Regions from separate parts of the Microbispora sp. H10836 genome, predicted to be linked through region 4. Evidence: riboswitches for the same ligand, from Rfam matches in the RefSeq annotation. Region 4 holds a riboswitch; each other region holds the start of a gene.
The links. Region 4 has a riboswitch for cyclic di-AMP ahead of HHX30_RS08405 (C40 family peptidase). Riboswitches for the same ligand answer to the same signal wherever they lie in the genome.
Positions count from the first base shown of each region.

Region 1: another riboswitch for cyclic di-AMP. It lies ahead of HHX30_RS15950 (CHAP domain-containing protein); the one in region 4 lies ahead of HHX30_RS08405 (C40 family peptidase).
Region 2: another riboswitch for cyclic di-AMP. It lies ahead of HHX30_RS41185 (C40 family peptidase); the one in region 4 lies ahead of HHX30_RS08405 (C40 family peptidase).
Region 3: another riboswitch for cyclic di-AMP. It lies ahead of HHX30_RS39065 (C40 family peptidase); the one in region 4 lies ahead of HHX30_RS08405 (C40 family peptidase).

Region 1 covers NZ_JABBWU010000007.1:254,765-260,551, forward strand. Annotated here, with positions in the region: gene HHX30_RS15925 (ABC transporter ATP-binding protein) at 1-26, opposite strand, end outside; gene HHX30_RS15930 (peptidoglycan-binding protein) at 23-1,084, opposite strand; gene HHX30_RS15935 (hypothetical protein) at 1,081-1,602, opposite strand; gene HHX30_RS15940 (response regulator transcription factor) at 1,755-2,408, shown strand; gene HHX30_RS15945 (HAMP domain-containing sensor histidine kinase) at 2,405-3,646, shown strand; cyclic di-AMP (ydaO/yuaA leader) riboswitch at 3,774-3,912, shown strand; gene HHX30_RS15950 (CHAP domain-containing protein) at 3,927-4,598, shown strand; gene HHX30_RS15955 (MerR family transcriptional regulator) at 4,689-5,492, opposite strand; gene HHX30_RS40660 (alpha/beta fold hydrolase) at 5,515-5,787, opposite strand, start outside.
Region 2 covers NZ_JABBWU010000001.1:417,585-423,371, forward strand. Annotated here, with positions in the region: gene HHX30_RS01920 (Nramp family divalent metal transporter) at 1-439, shown strand, start outside; gene HHX30_RS01925 (glycosyltransferase family 4 protein) at 452-1,561, opposite strand; gene HHX30_RS01930 (hypothetical protein) at 1,649-2,566, opposite strand; gene HHX30_RS41185 (C40 family peptidase) at 2,669-3,244, opposite strand; cyclic di-AMP (ydaO/yuaA leader) riboswitch at 3,315-3,473, opposite strand; gene HHX30_RS01940 (C40 family peptidase) at 3,775-4,737, opposite strand; gene HHX30_RS01945 (NYN domain-containing protein) at 4,875-5,787, opposite strand, start outside.
Region 3 covers NZ_JABBWU010000038.1:3,266-9,052, forward strand. Annotated here, with positions in the region: partial or broken gene HHX30_RS39055 (hypothetical protein) at 1-214, shown strand, start outside; gene HHX30_RS39060 (amino-acid N-acetyltransferase) at 420-971, opposite strand; cyclic di-AMP (ydaO/yuaA leader) riboswitch at 1,362-1,515, shown strand; gene HHX30_RS39065 (C40 family peptidase) at 1,664-2,623, shown strand; gene HHX30_RS39070 (LuxR C-terminal-related transcriptional regulator) at 2,795-3,043, opposite strand; gene HHX30_RS39075 (zinc-binding dehydrogenase) at 3,367-4,290, shown strand; gene lysS (lysine--tRNA ligase) at 4,465-5,787, opposite strand, start outside.
Region 4 covers NZ_JABBWU010000003.1:200,808-206,594, forward strand. Annotated here, with positions in the region: gene HHX30_RS43180 (PEP/pyruvate-binding domain-containing protein) at 1-74, shown strand, start outside; gene HHX30_RS08395 (histidine phosphatase family protein) at 196-933, shown strand; gene HHX30_RS08400 (non-reducing end alpha-L-arabinofuranosidase family hydrolase) at 1,488-2,963, shown strand; gene HHX30_RS08405 (C40 family peptidase) at 3,101-3,436, opposite strand; cyclic di-AMP (ydaO/yuaA leader) riboswitch at 3,761-3,920, opposite strand; gene HHX30_RS08410 (hypothetical protein) at 4,322-5,410, opposite strand; gene HHX30_RS08415 (hypothetical protein) at 5,468-5,787, opposite strand, start outside.

The sequences.
Region 1 (5,787 bases), on a different contig from region 4:
CGGCCGGGCCGGATCAGCCGGTTCATGTGGCGGGCACCCCGACCCTCATGCCCGCGGCGAGCCCGGCGCCGGTGATCTCGACCATGCCACCGCCGAAGGCGCCGAGCTCCACCGGGATCACGCGGGTGGATGCGCCCTCGACCAGTTCGACGCCGAATCCGCCCTCCCGCAGGGCCAGCAGCGCCTCCACGGGAACGGCCAGCACGTCCTCGCGCCGCTCGCTGACCAGCTCCACCTCGACCGGGGCCCTGTCGAGCCGGGTCCTGGGGGTCTTGCTCAGGGTGATGTCGACGTCGACCGTGCTGCCCTCGTCCTGTCCCCGCTCGCCGGGGACGGCCTCGGCCACCGTGCCGACCGAGGTGATCTTCCCGGTGACGCGCTCGCCGCCGGGCAGTTCGACGGTGACTTTGGCACCCTTCCTGGCCAGCGTCTGGTCGTCGGTGGACAGGTCCACGTGCACCAGCCGCCGTACGCCCGACACGGTCAGGGCCGGGCGCCCGGGAGTGATCCTGGCGCCGACCTCGACCCCGGTGTCGGTCACCCGGGCGGCGGCGGGCAGGAAGACCACCTGGGAGGCGTCCACCTGCCCGGTCTCGGGCAGCCCGGCGTCGTCCTGCCACCGCTTGACGGCCAGATGGGTCGCGTAGCTGAAGTGGTCGTCCACGGTCAGGTCGTCGCCGTAGCCGAGGATCTTGAGGTTGCGTTCGAGCTGCTCGACGTCCGGGCCGTCGTCGACGCCCTGCCGCAGCGGCCGGTACATCGGCAGCGTGCCGTACATGAGGACGACCGGCCTGCGGTCGACCCTGAGCAGCGGGCGGCCGCGCCGGACGACCGCGCCCTCGGCGGGCGCCCAGGTCACGGTGCCGGAGGCGTCGGTGCTGACCCGCCGTTCGCCCGAGTAGGTCAGCGCCCCCTCGACGGTCTTGGTGTCGACCAGGTCCTGGCGGGTGATCGGCGCGGTGGCGGGGACCGGGGGCGGAGACGGCTCGGCCGCGCCGGCGTCGTCGCCGCCCGCCACGGCGACGACCGTTCCCGCGGCCAGTGCGAGGAGGCCGGCGCCCGCGATCACCAGGCTCGTCCTCACCCGTTCCTCCCCGGGGCGGACTCCTCGCAGGCCTTCTGCGCCTCGTCCATCGCCTTCTCCTGACCCGGCTTGATCTTGATCTGGAGTCCCTGCCCGGGGGCCGGGTCGGCGACGTCGACGCCGTGCTCGCGCATGCACTGGGCGAACTTGACCATGCGGTCGCGCGCCTCGGGGTCGTCGCCGCCGAGCTTGTCGCCGACCGCGTCCTTCATGAAGTGCTCGCAGGCCTGCATGGCCTTACGCATCGTGGCCTCCTCGCCCTTCTTGCCGGTGATGCGGACGCGGCCGTCGGGACCGGGGTCGGGCATGTCCACGCCGTGCTCGCGCATGCACTGGGCGAACTTCAGCTGGGCCTCCTGGCGGTCGGCCGGGCCCGGCGCGGACGGCTTCGCCGTCGCGGTCGAGGCGGCGCCGTCGGCCCTGGCGATCCCGTCGTCCGCGGGGGCCGCGCCGCAGGCGGCCAGTGCCAGCGCGAGCCCGAGGGCCGGTGCCAGGGCACGCGGCGGTCGTATGCGCATGAGTCGCTCCTCCTCTCCCGGGCCGTTCGCCCGGGACGCGGCCCAACGCCAGCGGAGGCGGTGCTAAACGCGGATAAGCGAGATCGGCTTATCCGTGCTTATCCGCGGCTAACACCTCCTGCGTCACTCTCGAAGCCGAGCGGGAGGTTGGGATGCGGGTGCTCGTGGTCGAGGACGAGGAACAGCTGGCCGACGCCGTCGCCCGGGGGCTGCGGCTGCACGCGATCGCCGTGGACGTGGCCTACGACGGCCGGGAGGCGCTGGAGCTGACCGCCTACGTCGACTACGACGTGGTCGTGCTGGACCGCGACCTGCCCGACGTGCACGGGGACGAGGTCTGCCGGGAGCTGATCGGCGCCGGAGGGGCGAGCCGCATCCTCATGCTCACCGCGGCCGGGCGGGTCAGGGACCGGGTCGGGGGCCTGTCCCTGGGCGCCGACGACTACCTGGTCAAGCCGTTCGCGTTCGCAGAGCTGGTGGCCCGGGTCCGGGCGCTGGCCCGGCGCTCGTCCCGTACGGTGCCGCCCGTGCTGGAGCGGGCCGGGATCCGGCTCGACCCCGCCCGCCGTACGGTCGTGCGGGACGGGCGGCAGGTGGCGCTGGGCCGCAGGGAGTTCGACGTGCTGCACGAGCTCATGCGGGCGGGCGGCGACCTGGTCACCTCGGCACGGCTGCGCGCGGACGTGTGGGACGAGCACTCCGACGCCGGAACGGGCGTGCTGCGCGTCACGATCACCTCGCTGCGCCGCAAGCTGGGCGTCCCTGCCGTGATCGAGAACGTGCCGGGCCGGGGGTACCGGCTGTGACCCGTGCCCTGTTCTTCTGGGGCAGGCTGGGCCTGCGCATGCGGCTCACCCTGCTGTACGGCGGGCTGTTCTTCGTGGCGGGGTCGGTGCTGCTGTGGTTCACCCACCTGCTGACGGCTCGGGCGCTCAACCAGCGGTTCGTGGTGGCGGTGGCGTCGAAGGTGACCGGCGCGGGCGCCTCCGACGCGGTTCCGGGGGGCGCGCTGCCCGACGCCGACATGCTCGCGCGGCGGGTGCGCACCGATGTCGAGCAGGGGGCGGCCGGCGTGCTGAGCGACGTCCTCGGGTCGTCGGTGATCGTCATGATCCTGGTCGGGGCCGTCGCGGTTCTGCTGGGATACCTGGTGGCCGACCGCGCGCTGCGCCCGCTTGAGCGGGTGACCGAGACCGCGCAGCGGCTGTCGGAGAGCACGCTGCACGAGCGGATCGCCCTGAGCGGCCCCCAGGACGAGGTCAAACGGCTCGCCGACACCTTCGACGCGATGCTCGACCGGCTGCACCGGGTGTTCGACGCCCAGCGCCGGTTCATCGCCAACGCCTCCCACGAGCTGCGCACCCCGCTCGCGGTCAACCGTACGGTGCTGGAGGTGTCGCTGGAGGAGCCGGCGGCGTCGGAGGACCTCAAGGCGCTGGCCCGGGCGCTGCTCGGCACCAACGCCAGGCATGAGCGGCTGATCGAGGGCCTGCTCATGCTGGCCCAGTCGGAACAGGAGCTCACCGCCCGCAGGCCGGTCGACCTGCGGCAGGTCGTCCGTACGGCCATGGAGCAGATCGATCTGCAGCCGCGCCGCAGGAAGGTGGTCGTCCACGAGGACCTGTGCCGGGCGGTCGCGTACGGCGATCCGCTCCTCCTGGAACGCTGCCTGTTCAACCTGCTGGAGAACGCGATCAAGTACAACGTGCGGGACGGGGATGTCTGGGTCCGGCTGCGGGAGGACGAGAGCGGAGTGAGCGTGACGGTGGAGAACACCGGGACCCTGGTCCCGCCCTACGAGGTGGACGACCTGTTCGAGCCGTTCCGCCGGCTCGGCGGCGACCGCGTCCGCTCCGCCCGGGGGGCGGGGCTGGGCCTGTCCATCGTCCAGGCCATCGCGGTGGCACACGGCGGCACGGCGGAGGCGCTCGCCCGGCCGGAGGGCGGCCTGGCGGTGACCGTACGCCTGCCCGGGCCCGCCAGGGGTGATCACATCCGGGCTTCCCTACCCACTGTCGCCCGGCCTCTCCCTACTCGCGAGTAAAATCCGAGTTGTTCTAACTTGACCGGTTTGACCTGGTCTATTACCTTTTAGGCAGCTCAGGGCGCACTTGCTCATTCATTGGCCAAGAAGCCCTCCTCAGACCGACGCGGCCGGCCGATCCCGGCTTGCCGCCCGGCCGCCGAGTCCGCGTCCGCGCGGAGCCGGGGACCCACCTCTCCTGGGGTGAATCGGCATGCCTGCCATGCCGTAGGGCGCCTTCCAGCCCGAACCCGTCAGCTAACCCGGTAGGCGGCATGGAAGTAAGGGAGTTCGCCCCACCATGCACGTCCTCAACACCTGTGTTCGCGCTGCCCTCGTAAGCGGGGCCCTCGCTTCGGCCGTGCTGGTCGCGGCGCCGGCCGCGCACGCCGACAACCCCGCCACCGGCAAGGGCCCGGCGGCCGCGCAGTCCATGGCCGAGATCGCCTCGACCCTGCCCAAGGTCAGCGCGGTCGACGTGCTGAGCCTGGCCAAGAGCCAGGTCGGGATCAGGGAGAACGCCTACGGCGGCGGGACCAAGTTCCAGCAGTGGTACATGTCCTCTCCCCGCGCCCAGGAGACCCTCGCCCGTGACGGCGGCACCCTGAAGGGCTACCTGAACGCGCCCTGGTGCGACATGTTCGTCTCCTGGGTCGGCCACGAGCTCGGCATCGGGCCGGTCATGGGCTCCGACGCCTACACCGTCGAGCACGCCAACTGGTTCGCCGACCACGGCCGCTGGGGCCGGACGCCCAAGCCGGGCGCGGTGGTGTTCTTCAACTGGAACGGCAGCAAGGACATCGGCGACATCGTGCACGTCGGCTTCGTCGTCAAGGACAACGGCGACGGCACCATCCGGACCATCGAGGGCAACACCGGCAACGGCGCCGTCGAGGTCCGCACCCGTCCCACCTGGCAGGCTGTCGGGTACGGCTACCCGATGTACCCGGGCGAAGCCGCCGCCTCCGCCTGACGGCTGACGCCCCGACCCACGAAGCGCGCCGGTGATCCCGGCGCGCTTCGCCATACCCCCGCCCGCCGCGCAGGCGCCCGGCGCTGATGCTCAAGGCGCCGGCCTCCGAGGTGGCGCAGCCGGTCTGGGGGCCACGCGCTCGAGCTTGGTCCAGCCCGTCCAGCCTCGCTGCTTCAGCAGCTCGATCAGCCGACGCGCCGGCGGCACGGTGTCGACCGCCAGCGTGTCCATGAGCTTGACGAGCGGTGACTCGATGTCGGTGTCGTCGACATAGTGCTCGCCCCGCTCGTCGGCCATACGCGTGATGTAGACGGCCAGCTTGTCGGCCAGCTCGACCAGCCGCGGGTCGTCGTCGTCTCGATCGAGAGCCTGACTCAAGGTGAGGTAGAAACCGACGAGCCGCGGGTCGTCGATCTGCTCCCGCTTGCGTGCCATCCACTCCGCGACTCGCCCGGGTGAGTGCGCGGCCAGGGGGATCCAGCCGTCACGCTCGGCCCGGACGATCCGCTCGTCGACCCCGAGCGCCCGCAGCCGGTCGAGATACTCGACCACCTCCGGGGGGAGTGCCAGGCTGTCCCCGGAGGCGAGCCGGGCAATTCGCTCGCGATGCCGCTGCCGCTCCCGGATTTCCGCCCGCAGCCGCCTGTCGATGTCCGCGACCGCCGCGGCGAACTCCTCCTCACCGGACTGCAGCAGCTCCCGCACCCGCGCCAGCGGAACCCCGGCCTCGGCGAGGGTTCGGATTCTGATCAGCTCGATCACGGCGCCGGCGTCGTATCTGCGGTAGCCGGAGTGGTCCCGCTCCGGCTCCGGCAGCAGCCCCTTGGCGTGGTAGTGCCGTACCGCGCGCACCGTCACTCCGGCATAGGACGCCAGCTCGCCGATGGTCAGCATCAGACCGGTCTCCGGGAGTCGCTCACGAGGTCGCGTGGCCGGCCGGGCCTTCCACGCCACGGATGATCTGGGCGATTTCCGGGGCATGGGTGAAGACCAGCTGATGGTCGGCGGCGAGGCCATGGCCGCGCAGGTCGAATGTCACCACGTCGTGGTCGTGCCGCAGCAGCTCGGCCAGCTCCCGCAGGTCGGCCTGTGTCGAGTTCAGCCCGGGGCACAGGACCAGCGGTCGTCCCCGGCCGCCGCGAGACACCGGGATCGTGACGCCGTCGTGGTGGATCGTGAAATGCCGCGT
Region 2 (5,787 bases), on a different contig from region 4:
CGGCGATCCCGGGAGCCTGCAGGCCATCCACGCCGGTCTCGGGCAGGTGCTCGGGCCCGGGGCCGCCGTCGCGTTCGCGCTCGCCCTGCTCGCCTCGGGCCTGGCCTCCTCCAGCGTGGGCACCTACGCCGGGCAGATCATCATGGCGGGGTTCCTGCGCCGCCGCGTGCCGCTCCTGGCGCGGCGCCTGGTCACGATCCTTCCGGCCATGGCCGTCCTGGCCTCCGGGGTGGACCCCACGCGGGCGCTCGTCCTGAGCCAGGTCGCGCTGTCCTTCGGCATCCCCTTCGCCCTGGTCCCGCTCGTGGCGTTCACCAGCAGCAGGAAGCTGATGGGCGACCTCGTCAACCGCCGCCTCACCACCGTCGCCGGCGTCGCCGTCGCCGCCGTGATCAGCGCGCTGAACGCCTTCCTGCTCGTGGAGGTGTTCACCGGCTGAGGCGGCCTCCCGTCACAGCAGTGCGGCGAACCGGGCCGCGACGAGGTCCCAGCGCCACTCCTCCTCGATCCAGGCCCGGCCCCGCTCGCCCATCGCGCGGGCGCGGGCCGGATCGGCCAGCAGGTCGCACAGCGCGCGGGCCACCGCCGTGTGCGAGACGCCGTCGACCACCAGGCCCGTCTCGCCGTGCCGTACGGCGTCGGGGGCGCCTCCGGAGGACCCGGCGACCACCGGCAGCCCGGTGGCCGACGCCTCCAGGTAGACGATGCCGAGGCCCTCGACGTCCAGGCCCCCGAACCTGCTGCGGCAGGGCATGGCGAACACGTCGCCCGCGTCGTAGTAGGCCGGCAGGGACGCCCAGGGGACGGACCCGGTGACGACCACCGAGCCGCGCAGGCCGGCCCGGGCGGCGCTCCGCTCCAGCGACCGCCGCAAGGGGCCGCCGCCGACCAGCAGCAGGACCGCGCCGGGGACCCGCCGCAGGACGAGCGGCCAGGCCCGCAGCAGCACGTCCTGGCCCTTGCGCGGCACCAGCCGCGAAACGCACACGACCACCGGCCGGTCGCCGAGGCCGAGCGAGGCCCGGATCCGGTCACCGCCCGCCCCGGGACGGAAGGCCGCGGTGTCCACGCCCGGCGCGAGCCGTACGAGCCGGGAGAGGGGGACGGCCCGGGCGATCCGGCGGCGGGTGTACTCGCCGAGGTAGGTCACGACGTCGGCCCCCGCACCGATACGGCGCAGCAGGGCGCGCGCGCCGGGCAGCCGGGCCCAGGACGCCTCGTGCCCGTGGGTGAGCATGACGATCCGGCCCGCGCCCGCGGCGCGCAGAGCGGGGGCGAGCAGCCCCAGCGGCGCCGCCGCGCCGAACACGACGGTGGCGCCGTCCTCGACCAGCGCCGCCGCCCTTCTCGCCACCGAGCGCGTCGGCAGCATCAGCGAGGAGGGGTGACGGACGACCTCGTACGGCTGGCGGGCGTCGAAGTCCTCGCATCCCTTCCAGCGCGGGGCGTACACGACCACCGAGCCGGGCGGCCGGCGGGAGGCGAGGCCGTGCACGAACGCCTGGATGCCGCCCGGTCTGGGCGGGAAGTCGTTCGTGACGATCAGCGTCCGCTTCGTCATCTCACCCCCCGGCGTGGCCGCGCGGTCCGCCCGCGCCGCCCGAGAAGGCATTGTCGCAGCCGCCGCCGTACCGCCGCCGTACGCCGATCAGGACCGGGCGAGCTGCCCGCGCGCGTACGCCCGCCATTCGAGGGTCAGGCGGCCGGCGGTCAGCCCGAGCACCTCCCGCAGGGCGGCGCCGATCTCCTCTCGCCGCGCGGCGCGGTAGAGGGCGACCAGCCTCCGCTCGCCGAACCGTGCGGCGATGTAGCGGCAGGCCAGCCACGCCTCCTCGTACGCCTGGGCGGGCCTGGCGGCGAAGTCGCCGGGCCCCGGCAGCTCCCGCAGCGCCGGTCTGCCGGCGGCCACGTCGGCGGCCAGCTCGGCGGCCACCGTGCGGACCGGCAGCCCGCTGTCCAGGTAGCCCACGTAGTCGGCGAAGCCCTCCATGAGCCACATCGGGACGGCGCGGGGACCGGCGGTCGCGACGTGCGTCAGCTCGTGGGTCACGACGACCAGGCGGCCCGTCGCGGACAGGCGGGCGAACGCGGCCGGCTGCACGATCACCCGGCCGCCGGTGGCGACGGCCGCCAGGCCGTCCACCTTCGCGGGCGCGGCCAGCACGGCGGTCTGCTCCGCGCCGCGGGGCACGAGGACCACCGCGCCGCCGTACCCGCCCCAGATCCTCGTCACCGTACGGCCCGCACGATCGGCCAGCGCGGCGATCTCGGCGACCAGCGGCCGGGGCGACCCGACGACGACCGCGCGCGCGCCGCGGGCGACGGAGGCGCCGGTCCACATGCCCGGATGCTCCCGCACGGCGGCGCGGGCATCGAGCCGCAGGGCGAGCAGCGGATCGGGCGCGGCCGCGGCCCCCGGTCCGGCCAGCAGCGCGGCCAGCGCGACGGCCACGGCCGCGACACGGCGGGGACGGACGGCCCCGTGGGACGGATCGCCGGGCCGGCGCCGACCGGCCTCGGCGCGCCCGCCCGGCACGACTACGGGCACGCCACTCGTGACAGTCACGCCGTGCATGGTAACCAGCACATGCCACGGCCCCGTCCACCTCGGCGAGGTGGACGGGGCCGCGAGGACGGCGCCGGTCGAGGGGGCTGGTGACCGGCGCCCTCAGACGCCCGGACGGACGGCACCCACGAAGGTGCTCCTCCGGTAGGCGTCCAGCTTGTCGATCCGCACCCGCGTGCCGCTGTGCGGAGCGTGGACCATCTTGCCGTGCCCGACGTACATGCCGACGTGGCCGCCGCCGCTGGTGAAGATCAGGTCACCGGGCTCGAAGTGCCCCCAGGACACCTTCTTCCTGACCGTGCCCCGGATGGACCACGTCGTGCGCGGCAGCCGTACGCCCGCCTTGCGCCAGGCGTACTGGACCAGGCCCGAGCAGTCGAACGCGCCCGGTCCCGTGGCCCCGTAGCGGTAGGGGTCGCCGATCTGCTTCCTGGCCATCTGCACCGCGCGCCGGGCCTTGGCCCGCTGGAGCGCGGTCCTGCTGACCTTCCGCTTGGCGGCGGACTTCTTCTTGGTCGCCTGCTTCTTCGCCGCGGCCTCGCGGGCGGCGGTGTTCGCACCGGTCGCCGTGGCCGTCTTCGTGGTCGTCTTCGTCTCGGGGGCTGTCTTGACGACCGTGACCGTCACCGTGTCGGCCGCCGCCGGATGCGCACCGGCGACCCCTACGGATGCCGTCAAAGCGGCACCTCCCAGGGCAATTCGGGCAATACGGGACAGGCTAGCGGGGGTGGTAGACAGGATCTCTCCTCGGCTCTTCCGCAAACGCCTACCGGGTTAGCTGACGGGTTCGGGCGGGGAAGTCGCCCTACGGCGCGCGATGCGCCGATTCACCCCGGACCTTCGCGTGAAGGTCGATGGTTCCCCGGCTCCGTGCCTCCTGACTGCACGGACTCGGCAGGCCATCGGCGCCGGGGATCCCGCGAGGGGGAGGGTGTTGGAGGCGCCGATGACGGTGGATGGTTGCGCTACCGGCCGGCCGGACCGGTTCGCGGCGGCGAGGCGTGCCCGCCGCGGCCCAGAAGCTACCCAGGACCCGGCGCGTTCGGCAAAGCCCTCGCGCCGGATAAAGATCGGATAACGAAGGCCGAGAAGAAGAAACCGCAGCTTACCCGCAGCACGGATGACTAAATGTGACTCTGCTCACAGTCCCGTCACACGGGCCCAATCCGGCCACATGAGGCACAACCATCACAGATCCGGGCGAGACGTCAGGGACGGACAGCACCGATGGCGTGATACTCGGCGAGTGTGACAATCTTCACAACGTCCCCGGTCTGCGGAGCGTGGACGACCTTGCCGTCGCCGGCGTAGATGCCGACGTGCCCGTAACCGGCGTGCCAGAGCAGATCGCCCGGCTGGAGCTCGTCCAGGGAGACCCTGCGGCTCGCGCCCCAGGCCCACTGCTCGTAGCTGGTCCGGGGCAGGGTCACCCCCGCCGCCGACCAGGCGGCCTGCACGAGGCCCGAGCAGTCCCAGGAGTCCGGCCCGGTGCCCCCGTAGCGGTACGGCTTGCCGACCTGCTTGTAGGCGAACTGGAGGGCCGACAGCGCGTTACCCGACGCCGGTCCGGTGTAGACGACGCCGGCGCTGTTCGGATTGCCGGGGTTGTACGTCCCGAGCGAGCGCAGCAGCTTCATCTGCTCCCTGACGAGCTTGTCGACCTTCTCCTTCTCGTCGGCGAGCTCGCTCCTGACGTCGGCGGCCTCCTTGTAGAGCGTCTTGCTCTGGTCACGGCGGTCCTTGAGGCCCTGGATGGCGCCCTCGTACTCGCGAAGCCGCCCCGCACGCTCGGCCGAGATGTGGTTGAGCGTGGCCAGGCCGCTGAGCATGGAGTCGGGGTTCGAGCTGTAGAAGACGCCGCCCCACGACCCCATGTCGCCGACCTGGTAGCTGTTGACGGCCATCGTGACCAGCCCGGCGCGGAGCTCCTCCACCCGGACGTTCTGCTTCTTGTAGTCCTCGTTGATGGCGAGGTACTTCTGCCTCGCCTTCTTCCACTTCTCGTTGGCCGCGTTATAGCGGTCCACGAGCTTGTCGGCCTGCTCGTTCAGCTTGTTCAGCTTCGCCTTGGCCTGCGCGACTGTGGGCTTCGGATCCGCCTGCGCGCCCGTCACCGGCGTCAGCAGGACCACGGCGGCCAGACCGGCGGCCACCGGCACACGCCCTCGCACTGAGGCCCCCTTTTTAGATCTACGAAACCTGCGCGCGACTCTATCTAGGCGATCTTGAAGCTTCAACCTAGTCGCAGGTATTCGCGGTGGTCATGACCCAGGGCGACGACGCGGGTCCGGAGCGTGCGTACGGCGGCTCAGCCCCGGCCGAGCCGGCGCAGCAACAGGAGCGAGGGCACCGGGCGCGCGCCCATGCGGCGCACCGACTCGGCCACCTCCCGGTCGGAGGAGACGACCGCGATCGCCCGCCCCGGCGGCTCCGCCCGCACCAGCGTGCGGATGAGGTCGTCGGCGATCTCCCCGGGCGCGCTGAACATCACCCGGACCCCGCGGGGCGCGGACACCTGGACGGGCCCGTTCAGCTCGGCGCCGTCGAAGACGCACGTCACCTCCGCCCGCGTCTGGACGGCGAGCCCGCCGAGCCCGGTGAGCAGCCGCGCCCGCTGGTCGGCGAGGGTCAGCGAGGGATAGCCGGTCTTGGTCACGTTGTAGCCGTCGACGATCAGATGCAGGTGGGGGATGGCCAGGAGCTGGTCGAGCAGCTGGGGGTCGTCGTTGGCCAGCGCCCGCGCGGGCACGGCCGTCACGCCCGGTTCGCCCGGCACGACGGCGGTCACGTAGTCGGCCGGCCTGCTGATCGTCGTGGGCAGGCCGAGCTCCTTGCGCAGCCCCGCGGCGGCGTCCTGCAGCGCGTCCAGCAGCACCCGCACCCTGGCGTCCTCGATGCTGCGGCCCTCGCGGGCGGCCCTGCGGCTGGCCTCCAGCTGGCGCTCGGCGTCCGCCAGGCGCTCCCTGAGCCGGCGCAGCTCGGTCTCGGCCGCGCCGTTGGCGCTCGCGGCCCTGGCCCGCGCCTCGGCCGTCTCCGCCTCCAGCTCGGCCGTCCTGGCCTCGGCGGCCCTGACCCGCTCACGGGCCTCGTGCAGCTTGCGCCGCAGGTCGGAGTTCTCCGCGCGGGCCGCCTTGAGCTGCTCGCGCACCCGGTCGATCTCCTCCTTGGCGGAGGCACGCTGCGCCGCGAGCTGCTCGCGCAGCCGCGTCTCCGCCTGCTCC
Region 3 (5,787 bases), on a different contig from region 4:
GCCCGTAGCCCTGCTGCGGGGCCTGCTGGCCGTACTGCTGCTGGCCCTGCTGAGCCCCGTAGCCCTGCTGCTGGCCGTAGCCGCCCTGGGCGGCGTCGTAGCCGGGCGGCTGCTGCGGGCCCGTGTTTTGCCCCGTGTGGCGATAGTTGACGACCGTGACGTCAGGGTCGTAGTCCTGGGCCTGTCTGTCCGTGCCGTACCCGGGGTTCGATGACGGCGGTGGCGTTCCGTCCGACTCGTCCTGTGGGTACGGCGGCTGTCCGGTGCTCACCGTGTCACCTCGTTTCGAAGACGCATGCGCCGCACGTCCGTAGCACACGCTGATATTGCCAAAAGTAGCGACAGGTGTAACAACAGTCACCTTTGCGGACACTGACAATTCACGTCAAGATCATTACCTGCCGGACCGTGAACGGCGGTCAACGGCGGTCGAGGTGCAGCAACATCCGGGTGTTCCCCAGAGTGTTCGGCTTGACGTGCTCCAAATCGAGGAACTCGGCGACACCCTCGTCGTACGACGCGAGCAGTTCCGCGTACACCTCGGGAGAGACCGGCGTGCCCTGAATGGGCCGGAAGCCGTGCCGGGCGAAGAACTCGACCGCGAACGTGAGGCAGAAGACCCTCCGCACGCCGAGGTCCCGGGCGGTCTCGATGAGCGCGGCGACGATCCGGTGGCCGATGCCCCCACCGCGCACCGTGGGGTCCACGGCGACGGTCCTGATCTCGGCGAGGTCCTCCCACAGCACGTGCAGCGCGCCGCAGCCGACGATCTGCCCGTCCACCACCGCGACCCAGAACTCCTGCACGTCCTCGTAGAGCGTCACCGTGCTCTTCTTGAGCAGTCGGGGCCCGACGCCCGAGTACGCGTCGACGAGACGCCGGATCGCCCGGACGTCCGGCGTCCTGGCCCGGCGCACCGTCACGGCCGTGGCACCCGAACCACTGGATGTCTGCGCGGCGACCTGCTCCATGAGCGGCCAGCCTAGCCGGACGGCGTCCGATCCCTCGCAGTCGGCACGAACGACCTCTGCGGATAACGGTCATTCCCAAACGCCGTACCCGACATGAGATCTGACCCTCTGTAGCCGCCAGGATACGGAAGAACGCCCGGCCGTCCGTTAGGACCACGATCCGGTTCGTCCCACTTTTTCCGGCAGCCCGCGCGGCACGTGCAACACCTCAGATCGCTCCAAACGCAGGTGAAAGCGGACGTACCACCATTGAGTCCGTGACCCAGCTGTGATCATTTGGTTGTCAAACGTAGACGGGTTTCGGAGTTCTGGTTGAGCAAGAACTCGCCGTGCACTATCGTCCAGCGACGATGCCGGTCATCGTGAGCGCTCACGGCGACCGGGCGCCGAATCTTCGAAGCACCGAGTGCGGAGGGGAGCCGGGGACCCAACTGCAGGATCAGGATCGGTTCGGTCTCAGATCGTCAAGGGGTGAATCCACCAAGGTAGGGCTACTCCGGCCCGAACCCGTCAGCTAACCCGGTAGGCGCTCAGTAGTGCCCCGCCACATGGCCGTGCTCCACCACGGCCTGCCGCGGGGCACATGTGGGAGAGGAGCTCGGTTGCGCACGCGTGGAGGACGGCCGGCGGGCAGGCACGCCCGCCGCCGACGGTCCGGATCCGGCACGGCCGGTCCGGGTGCCATCCGCCGATTGGCGTTCGTCGGCGTCGCGCTCACCGCGATCACGTTCGGCGCCCCGGTGGTCCGCGCCACCGCCGACCCCAAGCCGAGCCTCAAAGAGCTCACGGAACAGGTCGAGAGCCTCTACACCGAGATCGAGAGCCTCACCGAGCAGTACAACGGCGAGCGCGTGCGCCTGAAGGCGGCCGAGCGGTCCGCCGAGCTCGCCAAGAAGAACCTCGCCAAGAGCGAGGCCGAGCTGGAGGTCCGCCGGCAGAAGGCCAGCGCCCTCGCGCAGCACTCCTACATGACCAACGGGCTCGGCAACGCGCTCGTGCTCATCGACAGCAACGTCGACCCGCGGAAGTACCTGAGCCAGGCCTCCACGACGTACGCGCTGGAGCTGCAGGAGAGCCAGGAGGTCGCCGAGGTCACCAAGGCCATGGACGCCGCCGCGCGGGCCAGGGAGAGCGCGTCGGCCCGGCAGGCCGAGGTCAAGAAACTGCTCGCCGGCCTCGACTCCCGCCGCGACAAGATCACCAAGCTGATCAAGAAGACCGAGAGCAGCCTCTACCGGCAGGTCTCCCGCACGGTCGGCAGCGAGACGCGCAGCCGGATGTCGTTCCCCATCGTGGGCGACGGCAAGGCCGCCCAGGCGGCGCGCTGGGCCCTCAGGCAGCAGCTCAAGCCGTACGTGTGGGGCGCCGAGGGCCCGGGCTCCTTCGACTGCTCGGGCCTGGTCATGGCGGCCTACCAGTCCGTCGGCGTCAGCCTGCCCCACTACACGGGCGACCAGTGGACGGCCGGCACGCACATCTCCCGCGACCAGCTCCGCCCGGGAGACCTGGTGTTCTTCTACTCCGACCTGCACCACGTGGGCCTTTACATCGGCGGTGGCTACATGATCCACGCGCCGCGCACGGGAGACGTCATCCACATCGCCAAGATCGCCGGACGGCCGTTCGCGGGAGCGGTGCGCGTCGCCGACTGAGCCGCGACGCCGGCACCACGCGACCCGGAGCGCACCCCGGCCGAGCCGCGCCGCCGAGATCGCGCGACCCGGAGCGCATGCCGGTTGAGCCGCCCTCGCCGGCGGCGCCGCTCCTCGACATCGCCGCTTTCTCCGGCGTCTTTCCGCGACGTCGTGCGATCCGGAGCGCGGTCAGATGAGGCGGCGGCGCGCCGCCCAGGCGACGGCCTCGATCGCCGTCGCGACGCCGATGCGGTCGCAGATGCACCGCAGCCGGCGCCGCACCGTGCGCCCGCTGACGTCGAGACTGCGGCCCACACGGTCGGCGGTCACGCCCTTGGCCAGCTCCGCGAGAAGAAGCAAGTCCTCTTCGGTGAGACCGGCACGATCAAAATCCGAGGTGAGACTGTCACCTCGGTAGACGACCTCGGGAACACCCATCGTCCGCCCTCCCCCACGACGATGATTCGTCGGCCCACCCTCCAGGGACGGTAAACGCCTGCCGCGAAGGTCGTCAAGGTTGGGAGTCGACCCGCCGGTCGTACGTCTCCCGGGCCCGCCTCGGCGTCCTCCGTGTGGACCCCGGCCCACCGCCCGATCGCTTCCAGCGGCGGCATGAGGTTTTCATCCAGGCGCGTGAGCCGGCAGCCGGCCCGTACCGGCACCGAGGGGGTTCCCTCTGTCTCCCTTACACACTTCCAGGTGCCTACTTACCAAAAGAGAGCAGCTCTTCCTACGCTCACTTCCGCGTGGAAGGAGGACACATGAGAACACTGGTGGCACAGGGCGGTGCCCTACGGCTGGTCGAGACGCCCGATCCCGAGCCGGGGCCGGGACAGGTGCGGATCAGGGTGGAGGCGGCCGCCGTCAACCCGATCGATCTCTTCACCGCCTCGGGCGCACTGCCCGATTACGGGCTCGCGCCCCGGCTGGAGACGTACGCGCTGGGCTGGGACGTGGCGGGCGTGGTCGACCTGGCAGGTCCGGGAGTGGCGACCGTACGCCCCGGTGCGCGCGTCATCGGTCTGTCCGACCGGCTGACCGACCGGTTCAAGGCCCAGGGGGACCTGGTGGTGCTGGACGAGGCGGCCATCGCGCCGGCACCCGCGGGGGCGGCCGCACCCGAGGCGTCGGCACTGCCGCTGAACGCGCTCACCGCCATGCAGGCGCTCGACCTCGCCGGGCTCGCCGCGGGCGAGACCCTGCTCGTCACGGGCGCGGCCGGAGGCCTCGGCGGCTACCTCGTGGAACTGGCCGTGGCACGGGGGGTCAGGGTCGCCGCGGTCGCCGCGCCCGGCGACGAGTCGCTGGTGCGAGGCTTCGGCGCGGAGTGGTTCATCCCGAGGGGCGCCGACCTGGCCGCGACCGTCAGGGCCGTCGTTCCCGGCGGCGTGGACGGCCTGGTGGACGCGGCGGTCGCCGGCCTGCCCACGCTGGACACCGTACGCAACGGGGGCGCGTTCGTCGCCGTCGGCGCCGGGCAGGCCCCGCTCCCGTTGCGCGGCATCCGGGTCTCGACGGTGTTCGTCCGCGCCGACGCGGCCCAGCTCCGCGACGTGGCGAAGCTGGCCGAGGCCGGACGGCTGACCATGCGAGTCGCCGGCACCTATCCGCTGGAGCGGGCGGCCGAGGCACACGAACGCCTGCGCAGGGGCGGCCTGCGCGGCCGGCTGGTCCTGCTGCCCTGACATTCCGGTGGGGCATTCCGGTGCCCTGACATTCCGGTGCCCTGACGCCGCCGGACCGGCGTGCGAACGGGAGCAGCTCCGGTACGACCGCGGGCCGGACGGCGATGCCGTCCGGCCCGCGGCGCCGGCTAATCGGCGGTGCGGCCCGCCCCCGGGACATGAGACACGACGCGCTCAGGCACGACCGAGCAGCTCACGCACCCGGTCGCGGCCCACGGCCAGCAGCAGCGTGGGCAGGCGCGGGCCGGTGTCGCGGCCGACGAGCAGGCGGTAGAGCAGGGCGAAGAAGGCCCGCTGGGCCGCCTTCAGCTCGGGCGTGGCCGCCTTGGCGTCCATGTCGAGCCCCGCCTGCACCTTCGGCACGCCGTACACGAGCGTGGTCAGCCCGTCGAGCGACCAGTGCGCGTCGAGGCCCTCCGCCAGCAGGCGCAGCGACTCGCGGTCCTGCTCGCCGAGCGTGTCGAGCAGCTCCTTGTCGGGCGTCTCGCGCACCTGCGTGCGCTCCTCCGCGGCCAGGTAGGTGTTCACCCAGTGCCGGGCGCGGTCGAGCCGCGGCCGCAGCTCGTCCAGCCCGGTGATCTCCGGGTCGAACGCGCGCAGGATGCGCAGCGTCTGCTCCTCGTGCCCGGTGGCGATGTCCACGACCGAGGCGAGCGTCCGGTACGGCAGCCGCCGCGGCGTCTCCGGCAGCGTCCTGGACGCCGTGCTCGACGCGCGGCGGTAGGCCGCCTGGTCGGCCGGCAGCGCCGTGCCGTCCTGCACCTTCCTGGTCAGCGTGTCCCACTCGTCGTACATCCGCTGGATCTCCTGGTCGAAGGAGACCTTGAACGACTGGTTGGGACGGCGGCGGGCGTACAGCCAGCGCAGCAACGCGGGCTCCATGATCGACAGAGCGTCGGCCGGGGTCGGCACGCCGCCCTTGGAGCTGCTCATCTTGGCCATGCCGCTGATGCCGACGAAGGCGTACATCGGCCCGATCGGCTGCGGCGCGTCGAACACCTCGCGGACGATCTGGCCGCCGACGACGAACGACGAGCCCGGCGAGCTGTGGTCCACGCCCGACGGCTCGAAGACCACGCCCTCGTACGCCCAGCGCATCGGCCAGTCGACCTTCCACACCAGCTTGCCGCGGGTGTGCTCGGACAACAGGACGGTCTCGCCGTGGCCGCACACGCAGGTGTACGACATCGCGGTCGTCTCGTCGTCGTAGGAGGTGACCGTGGTCAGGTCGCGGTCGCAGGCCGAGCAGTAGGGCTTGTAGGGGTAGTAGCCCCCGGCGCCGGAGCCGTCGTCCTCGCTCGCGGCCCCCGAGCCCTCGATCGCGGCGGCCTCGTCGGCGTCCACGACCTCCTTGGCCTTCGCCTTCTTGGTGCGGTACTGGTCGAGGATCGCGTCGATCCGCCGCCGCTCGCGCATGGCGAGCAGCACCTGCTCCCGGTAGGCCCCGGAGGTGTACATCTGCGTCTGGCTGATGCCGTGGTACTCCACGCCGAGCTC
Region 4 (5,787 bases):
GCAGGCTCCGCGACGGCACCGTCATCACCATCGACGGCACCACCGGGACCGTCACGGCGACAAAGAGCGACTGACCTCTGCGGCCCCGGGTCGGCTTGGTGTCACGGGTTCCGGCTCGGCATTCCGCCGCCCCACTCACACGTACCGATCGAAAGGAGGCGGGGAAGGGTCCACACGGACTCCCCCCAGCTACGCATGACAACTCGACGCCTCTACCTGGCACGTCACGGCGCGGCCGACGCGTTCGGGGAACTCACCGGCATCGGACGTCGGCAGGCAGGTCTGCTGGGCGAACGGCTCGCCGGCGTACCGGTCGACGCCGTGTGGCACTCGCCGCTGCCACGCGCCGTCGCGAGCGCGCACGAACTCGCCCGTCACCTGCCGAACGTGCCCGTGACCGAGGCCGCCGAACTCGTCGACCACGTGCCCTACGTCCCCAGCGCGGCCGAAACGCCCCCGTCCTGGGCCGGCTTCTTCGACGGCTACGACGACACCGAGGCAGCCTCGGGCCGGAGGCTCGCCGAGGCCCTGGTCGCCCGGTTCGCGAAGGTCCCCGGCACGACCACGAAAGGAACCCGGTCCGACACACGCGAGGTGTTGGTGACGCACGCCTACCAGATCGCGTGGCTGGTGCGGCACGCACTGGACGCGCCGCCATCGCGGTGGCCTGCCGCCCACGCTCGTGATGTTCAACGACATGAGCCACCTCCCGCCCGACCTACGCTGGACCGGGTTCCCCGAAGGCGTCAGACCGTGAGGTGGCTCCCGACAGGCCCCGAGGTCGCCGCCTGCGTCAGCGCGCGCGTGGTTGAAAGTTTCATCACGAGCCGTTTCGCGCGCGGTGCGGGCCGGGCCCGTAATGCCAGATGGGTGCGCTCCAGAAGCGCGAAACGCCACCGGGGCTCTCGGTCTCCTCTTGACGGACCCCGGTGAGTCCTAGTTTGCTCCGCCAATATCACCGGCATCGAGACCTGTGGACGCGGCTCCCCGCGTCGTGGAATGTGAGCGCTAACACGCGCCGGCCCCGGAAAGGAGGGTCTCCATGATCGGAGACGGCCCGCGGCTGCGCGCCACCGCAGCGGAATCCGGGCGTGGCCGGCAGGGGCCAGAGTCGCGTTCTTGACGCGGCGCCTCGCCCGGTCGTGTTCGCCCGCTGCACCACCACTGTCAAGTAGCCGAGGGAGAGGAATCCGGATTGCGGAACATGTTAACGCTAACAGACCCGCGGTCGCCATCGGCCCTTCCGTCGCCCTGCCGGGGGCGAGGCCTTGATGACGGGTGGGGCGGGTCTCGAACTCCACGCACGAACCACAACGAACCGGGCCGTACGGAAACGATTCGCGGGCCCGTCGACCTCTTGGCGGCAGAGCCCAGGGATTCGTCTCGATTGATGGACCGTCCCTGCCCGACTGCGTGAGACCACTGCGGTTTCCCTGGCGTGGCCCGCTTCGCCACGCTTTCACCCCCCAAAGGAGGAGAACGAAACAATGGATTCACCCCCCATTCGTGTGACGAGCGGTCGGCGTCGTTCGCCGGCCGGTGTCGGCGTACGCCTCGTGGCGGTGCTGGCCGCGTTGGCGGCGGCCACTGTGACGTGGGCGGTGCCGGCGTCGGCGGCGCCGGCGCCGCTGGTGGGCGCCGGGTCGGGCCGCTGCCTCGACGTGGCGGGCAACACCGACGCGCTGGGCACCGGTCTGCAGATCTGGGACTGCAGCGGTGGGGCCAACCAGGCCTTCGAGTTCACCTCGGCCGGTGAGCTGCGGACCTTCAACGGCACCCGGTGCGTGGACGCCTACAACATGGGCACCACGAACGGCACCAAGGTGGTCATCTGGTCCTGCAACGGCCAGACCAACCAGAAGTGGCAGCAGAACGCCGACGGCTCCATCAGGGGAGTGCAGTCGGGCCTGTGCCTGGACGTGACCGGAGTCGGCACGGCCAACGGGACCGCCGTCCAGCTGTGGTCCTGCAACGGCCAGACCAACCAGAAGTGGAGCATCTCCGGAGGCGGCCCGAGCTCGACGCCGTCCCCGACGGTGACGCCGACCGGCGGCACGTGCGATCTCCCGTCGTCGTACCGCTGGTCCTCGACGGGCTCGCTGGCGAACCCGAAGTCGGGCTGGGTCTCGCTCAAGGACTTCACCAACGTCGTCTACAACGGCAAGCACCTCGTCTACGCGACGACGCACAACACGGGAACGAGCTGGGGTTCGATGAACTTCGGCCTGTTCACGAACTGGTCCGACATGGCCTCGGCCAGCCAGAACACGATGAACTTCTCGGCCGTCGCGCCCACGCTGTTCTACTTCGCTCCCAAGAACATCTGGGTGCTGGCCTACCAGTGGGGCGGGACCGCCTTCTCCTACCGGACCTCCAGCGACCCCAGCAACCCCAACGGCTGGTCGGCGCAGCAGACCCTGTCCACCGCGAGCATCACCGGCTCCGGCACCGGCCCCATCGACCAGACGCTCATCGGTGACGGCCAGAACATGTACCTGTTCTTCGCCGGGGACAACGGCAAGATCTACCGGTCGAGCATGCCCATCGGGAACTTCCCGGGCAACTTCGGCTCGAACTACACCACGATCATGAGCGACACGACGAACAACCTGTTCGAAGGCGTCGAGGTCTACAAGCTCCAGGGCCAGAACAAGTACCTGATGCTCGTCGAGTCGATCGGCTCGCAGGGCCGTTACTTCCGCTCCTACACGGCCACCAGCCTGGGCGGTTCGTGGACCCCGCAGGCCACGAGCGAGAGCAACCCGTTCGCCGGCAAGGCCAACAGCGGCGCCACCTGGACCAACGACATCAGTCACGGCGACCTGGTCCGCAACAACCCCGACCAGACCAAGACCGTCGACCCCTGCAACCTGCAGCTGCTCTACCAGGGTCGCAGCCCCAGCTCCGGCGGCGACTACGGCCTCCTGCCCTACCGGCCGGGCGTGCTGACGCTGCAGCGCTGATGGTGTGATCAAGGGCTCGTGAGACCTCCGGTCGGTTCGCCCGACCGGAGGTTTCCCGGGCGTCCCCGGCGGAGACGGGCGGCGACGGCACGCGCCGGGACATCTCCGCCGGGGAATCGTCATCCTCGCGCCCGGTGTCAGACCCCCGGGCGTACGGCGGTGAGGAAGCCGCTCCTCCAGTAGCCCTTGAGGCTGTCGACCCGGACCACCGCTCCGCTGTGCGGGGCGTTGATCACCTTCTTGTGCCCGATGTACATGCCCACGTGGCCGCCGCCGCTGGTGAAGACGAGGTCGCCAGGCTTGAGGTGCGCCAGGGAGACCTTCTTCTTGACGGCGTTGAGCATCGACCACGTCGTACGCGGGAGCTTGATCCCGGCCTTGCGCCAGGCGAACTGGACCAGCCCGGAGCAGTCGAACGCCCGGGGGCCTGTGGCGCCCCACACGTAGGGATCGCCGAGCTGCTTCTTCGCCACCTTGATGGCGCGCTTGGCCTTCTCCTGCTGCAGAGCGGACTTGCTGAGCTTCTTGTCCGCGGCGGCGTTCGGGGTGGCCTCAGCAGTGGTGGCTGCCGTGGTCGCCGTCGTGGTCGCCGCGGCGGTGTCCGGGGTGGCTCCCGTCGCGGGGGGCTGCGGCGGGATGAGCGTCGAGGCGGGCTGTGGTGCCGTGACCGTCCCCGGCGCGGCGGCCGCGGGCAGCGCGCCGAAGGCCGCTACAGACGCGGTCAGCGCGACGCCACCGATCGTGACGCGGGCGATGCGGGACAGAGTGGCGGGGTTGGTAGACAGGGGGTCTCTCCTAGAGTCTTCCGCTTGCGCCTACCGGGTTAGCTGACGGATTCGGGCAGGGAAGTCGCCCTACGGCGCTCGGCGCGCCGATTCACCCCGGACCTTCGTACGAAGGTCGACTGGTTCCCCGGCTCCGTGCCTCCTTGCTGCACGGATTCGGCGTCACCGGCGCCATCGGGGGGCGGAGAGGACATGGCGGCGGTGACTGTGGATTTTCGTTTTCAAGCACGGCGGAGCCGGTTCGCGACGGCGGCGTCATGGGGTACGCCGCCGTCGCAGGGCAAGGAAACTACCAAGCTCCCCCATATTGGGGCAAAGGGCACATAAAGGGTAAGAAGCCCATAAAAAGGATCAATCCCGCATAACTGCAGGTCAGGGCCTCGCGCTCGGGGAAACGTGGTGCTCGTCACACCTGCGCGAGGGCCGGTGGGAAGCCCTCGGCGTCGTGAAGATCACCGCGACGTCGCGCGGGCTGTTCGACTCCGGAGACCCACCGGAGTGCATCCCGGAAGAACGCCGGGCGCCCGGGGCGCGCTCGAGAACGAGAGCCGGCGGTGTCCGCGGACGAGCCGGTCAGCGCGTACGCCAGAACGTGCCGTTGGCCGAGGGGTCGTCGGGGTCGCCCTGCGGCACGGTGAAACCCGCACCCCACAGTGCCGCCGTCCCCGGCCTGCGCGCGATCGAGAACAGGACGGCGTCGGTGCCCGCCTTCCGCGGGAGGGGGACGCTCCTCCACGCCGAGCCCGTGACATGCCACAGAGTGGGGTTCCAGTTGCCCTGCACGACCCACACGCCGCCCTTGCCGTCGGGCTCCACCTCCGTGTACGGCTGCGCGTTGGCGCTGCCGACCGAGGTGGCCCACGACGTGCCGTTCCAGCGCATCACCAGAGTGCGGTTGTAGGTGACGTCGTCACCCTCGTCGTTCGCGCCCTCCCAGGTGACGCCGCCGACGGCCCACACGTTCCCCGGGCTCACGACGGCGATGTCGTCGAGGAACGCGACGGCGTCGGGAGCGGGCAGCTTGATCGCGGGTGTGGGCACCAGCGCCCAGGACTTCCCGTTCCACCGCATGACAGCGGGACGGTCGCCCTTGGTCCCCGCCGCCCAGACGTCGCGGGCCTTGTACGCGTCGACGGCGGCGGCGTGGGCCGGCAGACGGACGCTCCTCCACGAGGACCCGTTCCAGTGCCTGGCCGAGGCCGAGGACCCGGCCACCGCCCAGACGTCCTTCGCGCCCGTCGCGTCGGCGTCCGTTGCCGAGAACGCGCCGCCCAGCGAGAAAGCGGTCCACGCGCGGCCGTTCCACCGGGCGGCCTTCCCCTGGCCGAAGACCCACACGTTCCTGTTCGAGGTGGCCGTCACGGCCTTCAGTTCGTACGACGGGGTGCCGGGGACCACCTGCCACGCCCGGCCGTCGTACCACTGGACCAGGCCCCGCTGCTTCCCGTTCGCGACCCGGTGACCGGCCGCCCACACCGACCCGTCGCCCAGGACCGCCACGTCGTCGAGGACGTCGTCACCGGGCAGGGTGTTCACCCTGGCCAGCCGCCACGCGGCGGTCTCCCCGGCCCGGCCGCCCTCGTGGGTCACGCCGGAGGCCGCCACGGCAGGCGCGCACGCCAGCGCGAGCGCCGTCATCCCCGAGACGAACACGGTACGCACAACGCCTCCCCTTCCGTCATGAGGATGACGTCCGGGGGAGAGGATCAGTTCACTCCGTCACCCGGACGATTTGCTCGTTTTCTCCGTCCACGGCTCGTACGTGCTGTCTCCCGGGAGCACCCAGACCCGCGCGTCTGGCCTGGTGATCGTCCGCAGCAACGTCGCCTTGCCGGTCGTCTTCGAGACCCGGTAGATCGCCACGCCGGTCTTGGTCTTCGACCGGACGACCACGCGCCCCGCCTGGTCGAAGTCGAGGTCGTCGATGTACTGCCCGCGCGGCAGCCGCACGGTCACTGTGCCGCCGGCACGGCCGGTACGCAGGTCGAGCATGCGCATCTTCCGGTACTTCGGCCAGGTGCCGACAGGCACCGCCGCCG